DNA from 4 places in the Virgibacillus sp. L01 genome. Region 1 is predicted to be linked to each of the others. Evidence: riboswitches for the same ligand, from Rfam matches in the RefSeq annotation. Region 1 holds a riboswitch; each other region holds the start of a gene.

Region 1 (3,143 bases):
TAATCCGCTTGATAATATCTATTGCCGGTACGACTTTACTCGATAGCTCCGTCGATTGCACGCATTCCAGATACTTTTGACGCCACGTGCCATCACCTTTTTCCTCATCATAAAAATCTTCCAGCGAATAACCCATCACCTGACGAACTTCATGTGGATCAAATAAATGCCAATCACCGCGATTCTCTACCTGTTCCATAAAATAGTCCGGTAAGTTGACACCTGTGAAAATATCGTGGGCACGCATCCGATCATCACCATTGTTTAATTTCAGATCGAGAAATGGTTCGATATCTTTATGCCATACATCCAGATAAATAGCGATTGCGCCTTTTCGTGTTCCCAACTGGTCTACGTTAACAGCAGTATTGTTGAGCTGCTTAATCCATGGAACAACACCACTGGACATACTCTTGTATCCCTTAATTGAACTTCCACGGCTACGGATTTTCCCCATGTAAACGCCAATTCCACCACCATTTTTGGAAAGCTTAGCAATATCAGTATTACTGTCATAGATAGACTGCAAACTGTCATCCACTGTGTCAATAAAACAACTGGACAGCTGGCCGTGCGATTTACCTGCATTTGTTAAGGTTGGTGTGGCAACGGTCATATATAAATTACTCAATGCCCAGTATGCTTCTGCGACATAATGACTGCGATTTACTTGCGCCTCGTCCTGCATTAAATACATCGCAATAACCATCCACCTTTCCTGTGGAAGCTCATATGTATTCTTGTTATGGTCTGCTGCAAGGTAGCGAGTTGCCAGCGTGTAAAGCCCCAAGTAGTTAAATAATAAGTCCCTCTCTGGTTCAATCACTTTTGCAAAATAATCTATTTCTTCTTTCTTATACATGTTTAGCAAATGATCTGAGTAGATACCTTTTTCCGTAAGTGTTGTAATAAGTTCATAGAAGTTTCCATACTGTAAATTCGCATCGTATCCCCTGTTTTCTGCCGCAGTTTTGTATAATTCCTGTAAATAAATACGGCTTGCAGCATAGGTCCAATCGGGGTTGGCTTCATCGATATTTTCAAGCGCTATTTTTATCAGGTTATCCGCGGTTCCAGTCTGATTGGCCTTTTCCAACAAAATTTCCTTGTTTATATTCAATCCTTTTGTTGCATAGTCAATCAATTGCGGAATTTGCCCAGTTGCGGTCATTACCATGTTTTTTCCTCCTTTTATATCCAAAACAAATAAACCGTTCACCCAGGGGATGAACGGTTAGAACGACAGAAGATATGTATCTAGCTCTCTCTATCGTTTCACCTTCTCTTACCCCGAGGAATTGAAACTACAAGCTATGGCAGGTCTCCTGGCTCGTGCTTCTGTCTACTAGAGTCCTTCCCGTACCGTAGCCGTGAAGCTTTCGATACAGTGGGTTACTCGTTCGTCCACACTTACAGTTGCGGGGACAGCTCCAGTTTTTCACTGGATTCCCTATTATGACAATGGATGTCACCTTAACTTGTAATACTATATATAGTTGTTTTCTTTCTTTTTTATACCAATATATTGTATTGAAAGACTATCACAGAATATTACTTCTTGCAATATTGATATGTAAAAATAGTCTTAATGGAGGATTTAAGTTTTAATATAATTACTTAACTTTCGCACCTAAGAATAATCTCAAACGGCTATCTTGATAATCTTAGGATATTTTTAATTGTTGCCTTGATGTACACATAAGTCATAACCTGCAAAGTACCTTTTAAAAAGTTTGAGTGCTATGATCCGCGGTGATTCCAGCGGAAATAGCACGTGCACGTGTCCTAAGACCCCGCAGATGTGAATTTAGGCGTTTTTGGTGATTTCCCCTGGTTTTTGTGAACAATTTCGTTTAAATCACTCGCTTGATTTTCTTATAAACCTTATTCCGCTCAATCACATGACACCCATTGGCCATAAAAGTTTTTAACATTGGCTGGTTACTTTCACTCGTGCCGCCAATATAGCAGGAAGCATTAAATTCATCATTTAATAGCTGTAAAGCAATCCTATGAAGGGGCATGCTTTTCCCTTTGCCACGTTCACTTGGAATCAATCCAAAATAAAAAAGCCTTCCTTCATCGCGTGTGCCTGGTTCAATATGAGGGATAACAACGCCGATTGGCCTACCATCCTCATAAGCAACTAAACAGGAACCTTTATAGTCAGGCCCTAACTCTATTTCCAGGCTTTTCATTTGTTCATCAAGGGTTAAGGATGAAGGGGCATTAAGTGAATCGGCCATGGATTCTGCCCATATTTCCCGAAATTCATGTTGCGACATACTATGTAGTGACTTAAATGTTAAATTAGATTCCTGCCAAACTACCTCATCAAGTTTCTTATAAACTGTAACCATTTCATCATGAAACTGAAAATTATTGTCTTGAAGCACTTCATAGACCTCTTCAGTGAATTTACTGTTCACCATAATGTTCACATTGGGGATTTCCCCGAGTTCAAGGTCATCAATAAAATTTGTTATAAATGCAATCATTTCCTCAGTAGTTAATCCCTTTGTCTCCTCAATCGTGACAAAGTTTTCACCTTTAACAATTTTAACTTTTGCATACAAATTTAACCTATTAATAGGTGCTTGATAATTTTTATTCGTCATTTATACTTCTATCCTTTTCTATCTTATTATTTTCTCTTTGGCAAAAGGGTCTAAGGTTAAACAAGGTGCCTCCAATGCTCAGGAAACTGGTGTGTTTCTATATGATTATATTCAATTAATCTTGGTGTTTTTGAACTAATATCAAAGGTTAATTCATCTTTCCCAACTGATATATGAGGACCAACAACTAGTGTCACTTCTAGATGGCCGAAAACCTGAAAGACCGATAACCATAATTTCTTTCAGCACTGACAACCTTTACCATATAAGGGTAATCAATTGGAGAATCAGTTAATAATTCTGAGTAATAATCCTCAACACCTTTATCAATGTATGGTAAAAGTAACGTAATAAACAAATCATGGTATAATTCTTCCCTTGATTCCTCAGGTGGAACTGGCAAAACCTCGATGTTATACGATGTATGTATTGAATATGTTAGTGCAAATGTAAGAAGAAGGTATTTTCTCAAAGAGGCCACTCTCCCTTTGTATTAGTTAGCCAAGCTAATATAGATAAGCCTTA
Region 2 (3,143 bases), on a different contig from region 1:
CAGACAGGTGAAGGAGAATGCTGTGGAAGTGTTCGAATGTGAAGATCAAGATAGTGCGGATGTCACAATTGACTTGTTATTAACAACATTCTCAGGATCAGTAGCAGACCACGATGCACGCCCTTTATACATTAACATTACGAATGAAGATGAATTAATAAATATAACAATTAGCAACGAGAGGGACGACAATGCAATAGAAGTTGTTAAATGTATGGATGAAAGGGAGTGCAAGGGTCTTATCCGAAAAGTGAAATCACATTATGAAAAATATAGACCGGTGCTTGTGTTTATGCGAGGGATGGTATAATTTTTGGAGCTAAATGGATGTGGCGAAATTGTAAGTGTAATGAGGGGGGCCCCCTCATATTAAGTTTCCCTGTCGCCGGTGAAGGAATCAATGTTTCAAAAGGAACCTAAAAGCCAGATTATTTGTTGGCAGATAAGAAAGCATAAATCCTTTCTTACTGCATTAGTGCAACTAAGGCTTTCGCCATTAAGGGCGATAAGACAAGTTTTCTAAGCGGACACAGGAGCCACTATTTTGCTAAAAATAACACTTTTTGTATTAAAGCGGCCACAGTGGACCTTATTTTACATATATCAGGATAAGACAAGGGTGTTTCTGGCAAATAAGGGCTTTGGTGTCCGCTAAAGTATTTTTGTGGATTCTTTTGTTTAAGTACTACTTGTCCCTAACTATCGTCTTTTCTTAAAAACAGTGACAAGAATTGTAGAAATATGTATACTATGAAATGTAGCGAATAATTTAATAGATTTAGAGGTACAGGTGATTTCAATTAGAAATCTTAATAGGGAAGCTGGTGAGAGTCCAGCGCGATCCCGTCACTGTATTTGCGAGCTAGCTGTTAATGTCCACTGTGCATTTATATGTATGGGAAGGTACAGTAAGTGATGACCATAAGCCAGGAGACCTGCCTGTTACCATCTGTGCACCAAACCTACGGGGAATAGGAAGGTGTAAATGGGACAAGTTTGCTTTTGGCTGCCCTTTTACATATCCATCTTCATTTCTCGTGAAGATGTTTTTTTTATGTTCGCAGTTAAGAAAGTATAAATCCTTTCTTACTGCATAAGTGCAACTAAGGCTTTCGCCATTAATGCTTGGCGATAAGCCGAGTTTTCTAAAAAATACTAAATAAGAGGAGTGGGACAGGGGGGACAGGATTATCGTCCCGCGTATCAAACTGGGACAAGGTACCTGTCCCCCTGTCCCGCCGAGGAGGAAATAACGTGAAAAAGATTCTTTCATTTTTACTTTTGATAGTGCTTACAGCGGGGCTTTTAATTGGTTGTGCTTCTGGAGGGACAGATACTGAGAGTCAAGATCAAAGCACAAATGAAAATACGGACCAAACAGAAGAGTCAGGGGAAACAGCGGATTCCACATTTCCATTAACTGTTACGGATGCACTTGATAATGAGTTGACGATCGATGAAAAACCGGAGCGAATTGTTTCTGTTATTCCAAGTAATACAGAAATTGCCTTTGCACTTGGATTAGGGGATAAAATAGTAGGTGTTTCAGACCATGATAATTATCCCGAAGAGGTAAAGGAAATAGAAAAAATTGGTGGTATGGAATTGAACATAGAGGTCATTATTAGTCTTAAACCTGACCTCGTCCTTGCGCATGCGTCCAGTGCACAAAGTTCTCAGGAAGGACTGCAGCAGCTTCGTGATTCTGGTATTAATGTGTTTGTCGTTAATAATGCACAGGATATTGAAGGCACTTATACATCTATTAAGCAGATTGGTAAGGTCACGGGTACAGAGGAAAAAGCATCGGAAGTTGTCGGTGGTATGGAAGAGGACTTCGCTTTACTTAGAGAAAAGACCGCAGCAATCAGTGAGGATGAACGAAAGTCCGTCTTTTTTGAAGTTGCACCGGCTCCAGATCTTTACACGGCAGGAAAAAACACATTTTTTGATGCACTTTTAGAAATTGTTAATGCAGATAATGCCGCTGGAAAACTGGATGGCTGGGTTCCAATTGATCCAGAGGCTATTTTGGAAATGAATCCTGATGTTATTATAACGACTTATGGAGGTTATGTTGAGAATCCAGTAAAGCAGGTAACTAGTCGTGATGGCTGGGGGGATATGAATGCTGTTGCAAACGAACAAGTATATGATGTTAATTCCGATATTGTAAGTCGTCCAGGGCCTCGGTTAGCTGAGGGTGCAAAGGAGATTGCTAAGGTTGTCTACCCGGAATTATTTGAAGAGTAAGTATTTATTCGCCTATGTACTAGCATTGGCATTCTTAATTATATCCATGCTGACTGCTGTATCGGTTGGCAGTGTTTCTATTCCTATTTCAGATACAGTGAGGATTATTGGTGCTCAAATTTTTCGCCTACCTATTGCTGATCAAGTTGATCAGATGTATAAAAATATTGTTTTCGAAATTCGTTTACCCAGAGTGTTTCTAGCTGGTCTAGTTGGGGCGTCTCTTGCAATTGCAGGGGCGGCCTTTCAAGGCTTGCTGCGAAATCCACTGGCTGATCCGTATATATTAGGTGTCTCCTCTGGTGCTTCAGTTGGGGCAGTTGCAACACTGTTTTTTAAAATTTCCATTCCTTTTCTTGGACTTTATACATTACCGGTTATGAGTATTACGACAGCCTTAATGACCATTTTTCTTGTATTGTTTTTTGCACGACGCGTTGACCGGACGATGCGGGTTGAGACGATTATTTTAACAGGAATTATTTTCAGTTCCTTTTTGGGCTCATTAATCTCCTTAATCATTGCGTTTACGGGTGAACAGTTACAACAAATTATGGGCTGGCTGCTTGGAAGTGTATCCATGAGAGGCTGGAGCTATATAGGTATTATTATCCCGTTTTTCATTCTCGGTGCCCTATTACTTCTTATTAATAGTAAGGAATTAAATGCCATGTCATTTGGGGAAGAACGAGCACAGCATTTAGGTGTCGACGTGCAGAAACGGAAAATGGTGGTCCTTATTGCCGGATCAATATTAACAGGCGCAGCCGTGGCGGTTTCTGGTGCGATTGGTTTTGTTGGCTTAGTGATTCCCCATTTAACAAGGCGGCTATGGGGACCTGATCATATTCATCTTTTACCACTTTCAATTTTAACAGGCGCTGGCTTTT
Region 3 (3,143 bases), 290 kb from region 1:
TAAATGGAGAAGGATTTACTCCCCATATCCAAGAAGGTGATCACGTTAAACAAGGTGATAAACTGATCAGTTTTGATAAAACAGTTATTGAAGAGAAAGCCAAAAGCACAATCATCCCAGTTGTCATTACCAATACCGATAGTATGCGGGAGATTAACTATACTAAACAAAGTAAAGTAACTGCAGGAGAAGATGAAATATTAACTGTTGTGAAATAGGGTGTTAGTAATCCACTCTAAAAAAATATCAGACCAGCGCACCCCCGCGCTGGCCCTCATATTATGCTAATTCAACTTCCCACACATTGCGTTCCACTGCGCGTGCGCTTTTGATAGTTACCAGACTACCGCCAAATGATGTGAATGCATCTTGTGCGATGATCTCGTCCATTGCAGCTTTAACTGCTACAGGGTCAACTGGCTCGATTGGCTTTTCCAGTGATTATGTTACTGTTTTGCCTTCAGTGGTTATAAATTTAAGTTCAAGTTTCTTCATTGTATTCCCTCCCTTCCTTATTTTTTAGAATGTTAGCGATTGAATATAACTGATCAGCCGTTGCAGCAATCTTTACGTTGTTAAAGCTCTTTATCTTGAAAAGCTGCTTACCTAATATTTCATCAATGCCGTTATCCAAAATCAGGCTCATACGTGAGTTCATCATTTGTGCTACTGCCATGTCGATCACTTCCCTTCATGAACTCACGTGTGAAAAGTGGCATCGAAAATAAAAGATTTTTTTCGACACTATGCCACCTTTCCGGCTTGAGAAACGATAGTACTTAAAAGAAAGGGATTTTCTGCTTTAGCAGAAAATGACCTATTAGATTTAAGTTGAGGATTTTCGGCGGCGGCAGAAATCATCGTCATTGGAAAAGGCTGTCGCGCGAGTTTGATTATTGTCGCGCGAGCTTGCTGCAAATATTTAAAAACAGACTCACCTTAGCGAAGCCTGTCTAAATCAATAAAGAAGAGGATTACCGGCGGTGGCCGAAAATCAACATCATATTTAACTGGAATTTGTGTGCTATACTATTTTTTGGAGATTTATCCGAGAATAAAGGCGAGCTCATCCACAGCTCTCGGCGGGAACGTATCTTTTATGATGCCTGGCTGTTTCGCGCGTCATTTGCCATAGAAGAAGTAACGCTGCAGGAAGATGAAGTCACGGATGCCAGGTGGACGACAAAAAATTGATCAAACGTTTGATCAATGCCGGACAGTTAGTTGGTTCAATCGCTAGCGTACCTTTTAGATGGATTTTGGTTAATTTAAATAGGATTCACTTGTTAGTAATTTTTTCGTACAACGTTGTAACAGATGTGTTAAGATAGCTTTGGAAGAAAATTTAATAGGATGCCTTATGGTGGCCTTGTACAAAGACAAGGCTGAAAAGGGAAGCTGATGAAAGTTCAGCGCGGTCCCGCCACTGTATTGCTGAGACGTCTCTAAATCCGGCTGCATATTTCGACTATTCGCAGCCTGCATGTCCACTGTTCAATTTCGAATGGGAAGGACATAGAGAATTGTCCATGAAGCTAAGCCAGGATACCTGCCATAAGGAAGAACATTTTTTTCCTACGGGAGATAGGAGGGTGTTACGCAACATTGCATTGGACTGCCAGTGGTAGGATTTCCAATGCACGCAGATTGTGATAACAAGCCTTCAATAAATGGAGGGCTTTTTTTATTGTATTGGTTTTTTTACGAGGAGGAAAAATGATGGAAAAAACAGCTATCAGCAGTACCAAAACGGTACAAACAAGACTTGTGCTACCACCGGATACCAATCATATGGATACCATTTTCGGCGGAAAGGTCCTTGCATATATTGATGAAATTGCAGCACTGACGGCAATGAAACATGCCAAGAGTGCGGTTGTAACTGCCTCAATTGATTCAGTTGACTTCCTTTCATCAGCAAAAGTTGGCGATTCCCTGACACTCGAGGCATATGTAACATACACCGGAAGCAGCTCGATGGAGATATTCGTCAAAGTAACGGCAAACGACCTGATAAATAACAGTGAACAACTGACAACAGAATCTTTTCTAACAATGGTCGCCGTTGATAAAGCAGGTAAACCAATTCCGGTTTCCAACGTATATCCAGTTTCGAAAGAGGAAAAAGCGTGGTATGAATCGGCCCCTATCCGAAAAGAAAACCGAAAGCGCCGTGTACTCGCGCGATAATATTACGTTTAAGATGTGCGCGACTTGCTTAAATACATGACAACTATCTCCCAATCTACTTCACTTAAAGCAGAGAAAACGATTGGGGGATTTTTTTATGTGAAAGGTAACGGATCATTTGGAACGAGAGGTAAACTACACAGTTCTGCCAAAGCGAATCGTCTCGTTTGCACCAGCAATTACTGAAACGATGTACCGGTTGGACTTGGATGGAGATTGTTGGAAGAATGGGTCCTCTGTATCCATTCAAAAGACAGATTCGACGGAACCAAGCAGGTAAAAATCGACCACGCATATGAGTTCAGCCCGAATAGGTTACTGTTTTTCCTTCAGTGTTTAAAAATTTAAGTTCAAGTTTCTTCATCGTATTCCCTCCTTCCCTTCCTTATTTTTTAGAATGTGATCGATTATGCCCCTCTAAGTTCGGAACTGTCTTTTCGATCGATGCTTAAAAGTGGGCGCTGCTGTAAAACGACGACTGCGTTAGCGATTGAATATAACTGATCAGCCGTTGCAGCAATCTTTACGTTGTTGAAGCTCTTTGTCTTGAAGAGCTGCTTACCTGATATTTCGTCAATGCCGTTATCCAAAACCAGGCTCATACGTGAGTTCATCATTTGTGCTACTGCCATGTCGGTCACCTCCTTTCACACATACTATCGAACCTCACGACTGAAAAGTGGCATCGGAAATAATAAAAATATTTTTGGATGTTAATGCCTCTTTTTTGTTTGGAGAAACGATAGTACTTAAAAGAAAGGGATTTTGTGCTTTAGCAGAAAATGACCTATTGAGTTGTTTTCTTACACAGCAGAAGATTTTCGGCGCAGCATTATTGGAATAGGGCTGTCGCTCGAGTTTCAGCCCTCCTCGCTCGACTTTCAGCTCCACTCGTACGATACCACGCCCTACCCGCTCGATCCCATAAAAAAGAGTAAGCAACATAAAATTGC
Region 4 (3,143 bases), on a different contig from region 1:
AATGGGCAGACAATTGAAGTTTCACATTAATGCGTTAAGACAGGAGAAAGAACAGCTTTCAAGTATCGTAAGTTCCATGGCGGACGGTGTTATTACATTTAACCGAAATAGTGATATGCTGATCACAAATCCTCCTGCAGAGCGATTTATTGAAAATTTATATTACGAAAACGATATGAAAGATTCTAAAAGCAATCATAAAGCACCGAAGCCTTTAGATGAAATTTTAACGAATGTTATTCATGATGAAAAAGAAGCTATACATGAAATTAATATACAAGGACGTACATGGGTAATGATTATGACGCCTTTATATGATCAGACATATGTACGTGGAGCAGTGGCTGTTATTCGTGATATGACAGAGGAACGTCGATTAGATAAGCTAAGGAAAGACTTTATCGCAAATGTATCCCATGAACTGAGAACACCTATTTCCATGTTACAAGGATATAGTGAAGCAATTGTTGATGATGTGGCAGAAAGCACAGAAGATAAAAATGAGCTTGCACAAATTATCCATGATGAATCATTAAGAATGGGTCGTTTGGTGAACGAACTGCTGGATTTAGCACGGATGGAGGCAGGTCATATACAGTTAAATAAAGAAAGTGTAGAAGTAGAATCATTTGTTGAGCGTATTTTGAAAAAGTTTAAAGGGTTAGCAGATGAAAATAATGTTAAATTAGATTTAACGAAAGACATTACCAATCATCAAATAAACATTGACCAAGATCGTGTGGAGCAGGTTTTAACAAATCTAATCGATAATGCAATTAGACATTCTAATGAAAATGGAAAAGTTAATGTGATTATTGAGAGCAATACTGCTGATTTTAATGTATCCGTAAATGATAATGGGGGCGGGATTCCAGAAGATGATTTACCATTTGTCTTTGAACGTTTTTATAAAGCAGATAAATCACGCATGAAGAATAGTAAGAAAAAAGGTACAGGACTTGGACTTTCAATTGCCAAAAATATTGTTGAAGCCCATAATGGCTCGATCACGGTTAACAGTAAAGTTAATGAGGGTACAACATTTACGTTTAAACTACCTTTACAAGAGCAGTAAATATGATATGATAATATGGAATTGAATAAAGTTATAGAGCTTGGTGTAATTACTTAATAGGGAATCCTGTGAAAAGCAGGAACTGTCCTCGCAACTGTATGTGAGATACGAAATAAGTGCAAGCCACTGTGTGATTCGTCACATGGGAAGGACTTATAGTAGGCGTGAATCACAAGTCAGTAGACCTGCCAATTCTCTAACGTTTCAGTGCTTCGAGGATGTGAGTGATTGGGAGAACCGAGCACATTGTAAATGATTAATTTTATGTATCGGTTGTCTGCTTAGCTAACTCTGTAGAAGGGGTTAGTTTTTTTATGCAGTAAGGAAGTAATTCTGCCTGCACTCTAAAGATTTAGGGATTCTAGAAAGAAAAATAAACTTGTATAGAATTCTTATAGAGAATGCCGGGTTTTCTATAAATGAAGATATTCGATTGATACTTAGTACTAATTTTTTCAATGTATAGGTTTCCGACGTCCAATTCTCCTCAATATAAAATAGAAATGGAGGAATGGGAAAATGAATAAATGGTTTTTACGTATTGCATCATTACTGGTCGTAATTGGTTTATTGGTCGGGTGTGGTGCTGACGAACAAGGGCAGACAAATAGCCAGGAAAAGGAAAATACAGAAGCTGAGAGCTCAGAGGAACAGAGTGAAGAAACGGTTCGGATTACAATTTCAAAAGGTAAAGGTTCCGAATATATTAATGAAGAAGAGGTTGAAGTTGAAGAAGGGGCAACCCTTATGGAAGTAATGGAAAAGAACTTTGAAGTAAAAACTGATTTTGATGGTGGATTTATAACCTCAATTGATGGTGTTGCACCTAAGGATGGCGAGCAAAAATCATGGATGTTTACTGTGAATGGTGAAATGCCTACAGTTGGCGCAAAAGAATATAAGTTATCACCAGGTGACAAAGTGACATTTGATCTGCAAGCCTGGGAATGATTTAATTGAATACTTATAAACTCACGTTACTAGCACTGCTTGCTGCATTGGCGGTCGTTGGGAGATTCGCTTTTGCATTTCTTCCAAATGTCCAGCCTGTCACATCGTTAATTATTGTTTGTGGCTTATTATTAGGTCCAGTAGCAGCTATATTGCTAGCTATTTTAACTACATTCTTGTCTAATATGATATTAGGAATGGGAATATGGACAATTTGGCAAGTAGTTGCCTGGGCGCTAATCGGAATATTAAGTGGATTCTTAGGAAAATATCCTGCTAAAATTCCAGGATTTATACTAGTGTTTTTTGCGATAATTAGTGGCTATTTATACGGATTTATTATTTCACTGACAACATATTCAGTTACCGGAAAATTTCTTCCGTACTACCTGGCGGGATTACCATTTGACACTTATCACGCAATCGGCAATGGAGTATTTATGATTTTGTTATATCCAGTAATCGCTCATTTTTTTAGAAATTATGCTGAAAAACATTTCTATTTGCAAAATACCAACTAAATTAGGTTGGTATTTTTACGCTTTTCTAATATAGTATTAATAAGCTGTAACTTTATTATGCCATTAATCGACTATATAATTGAACGGGGGATCTTTATGAAGGCCGTTTTTGAGAAATTTTATAATAATTACCATCATGATTTATGCCAATTTATATTTTACATGGTGAAGGATAAAGAAACTTGTGAAGACCTCGTTCAGGAAGTATATATAAAAGTTTTAAAATCCTACGATTCATTTAAAGGTGACAGCTCAGAGAAAACGTGGCTGTTTTCGATAGCACGGCACATAACAATCGATTATTTTCGCTCTCAAAAAAGAAAACGAAATCGCATTCTGGAATTCTTTGACTGGAATGAAAAAGGGGAATTAATTCAAGATCAAAATCCACTCCCAGATGAAATTGCTGTGCAAAATGAACAAATGAAAAATGTTTATCGTTATATGGACAAATGCACATCAGATCAAAAAAGTGTTTTAATATTACGGTACATACAATCATTTTCTATTCAAGAGACAGCAGATATTTTAAATTTCAGTGTCAGCAAAGTGAAGACAACACAGCATCGTGGGCTGAGGACATTGAGCAAATACAT

What was found. Region 1 has a riboswitch for cobalamin ahead of ACTWQM_RS04355 (ribonucleoside-diphosphate reductase subunit alpha). Riboswitches for the same ligand answer to the same signal wherever they lie in the genome.
Region 2: linked by a shared signal. The riboswitch ahead of ACTWQM_RS06705 (ABC transporter substrate-binding protein) and the one ahead of ACTWQM_RS04355 (ribonucleoside-diphosphate reductase subunit alpha) in region 1 are both predicted to bind cobalamin.
Region 3: linked by a shared signal. The riboswitch ahead of ACTWQM_RS03055 (acyl-CoA thioesterase) and the one ahead of ACTWQM_RS04355 (ribonucleoside-diphosphate reductase subunit alpha) in region 1 are both predicted to bind cobalamin.
Region 4: linked by a shared signal. The riboswitch ahead of ACTWQM_RS10035 (DUF4430 domain-containing protein) and the one ahead of ACTWQM_RS04355 (ribonucleoside-diphosphate reductase subunit alpha) in region 1 are both predicted to bind cobalamin.

What each region holds. Positions count from the first base shown of each region.
Region 1 covers NZ_JBQQCP010000001.1:954,631-957,773, forward strand. The annotation lists gene ACTWQM_RS04355 (ribonucleoside-diphosphate reductase subunit alpha) at 1-1,177, opposite strand, end outside; cobalamin riboswitch at 1,299-1,491, opposite strand; gene ACTWQM_RS04360 (GNAT family N-acetyltransferase) at 1,854-2,618, opposite strand; gene ACTWQM_RS04365 (hypothetical protein) at 2,675-2,815, opposite strand; gene ACTWQM_RS04370 (DUF3888 domain-containing protein) at 2,818-3,090, opposite strand.
Region 2 covers NZ_JBQQCP010000002.1:318,801-321,943, forward strand. The annotation lists gene ACTWQM_RS06700 (hypothetical protein) at 1-310, shown strand, start outside; cobalamin riboswitch at 772-957, shown strand; gene ACTWQM_RS06705 (ABC transporter substrate-binding protein) at 1,255-2,253, shown strand; gene ACTWQM_RS06710 (FecCD family ABC transporter permease) at 2,216-3,143, shown strand, end outside.
Region 3 covers NZ_JBQQCP010000001.1:664,281-667,423, forward strand. The annotation lists gene ACTWQM_RS03040 (PTS sugar transporter subunit IIA) at 1-218, shown strand, start outside; gene ACTWQM_RS03045 (DUF2922 domain-containing protein) at 280-438, opposite strand; gene ACTWQM_RS03050 (DUF1659 domain-containing protein) at 482-676, opposite strand; cobalamin riboswitch at 1,345-1,571, shown strand; gene ACTWQM_RS03055 (acyl-CoA thioesterase) at 1,720-2,190, shown strand; gene ACTWQM_RS03060 (hypothetical protein) at 2,309-2,470, shown strand; gene ACTWQM_RS03065 (DUF1659 domain-containing protein) at 2,598-2,822, opposite strand.
Region 4 covers NZ_JBQQCP010000004.1:241,471-244,613, forward strand. The annotation lists gene ACTWQM_RS10030 (ATP-binding protein) at 1-1,075, shown strand, start outside; cobalamin riboswitch at 1,099-1,282, shown strand; gene ACTWQM_RS10035 (DUF4430 domain-containing protein) at 1,595-2,026, shown strand; gene ACTWQM_RS10040 (ECF transporter S component) at 2,032-2,547, shown strand; gene sigX (RNA polymerase sigma factor SigX) at 2,644-3,143, shown strand, end outside.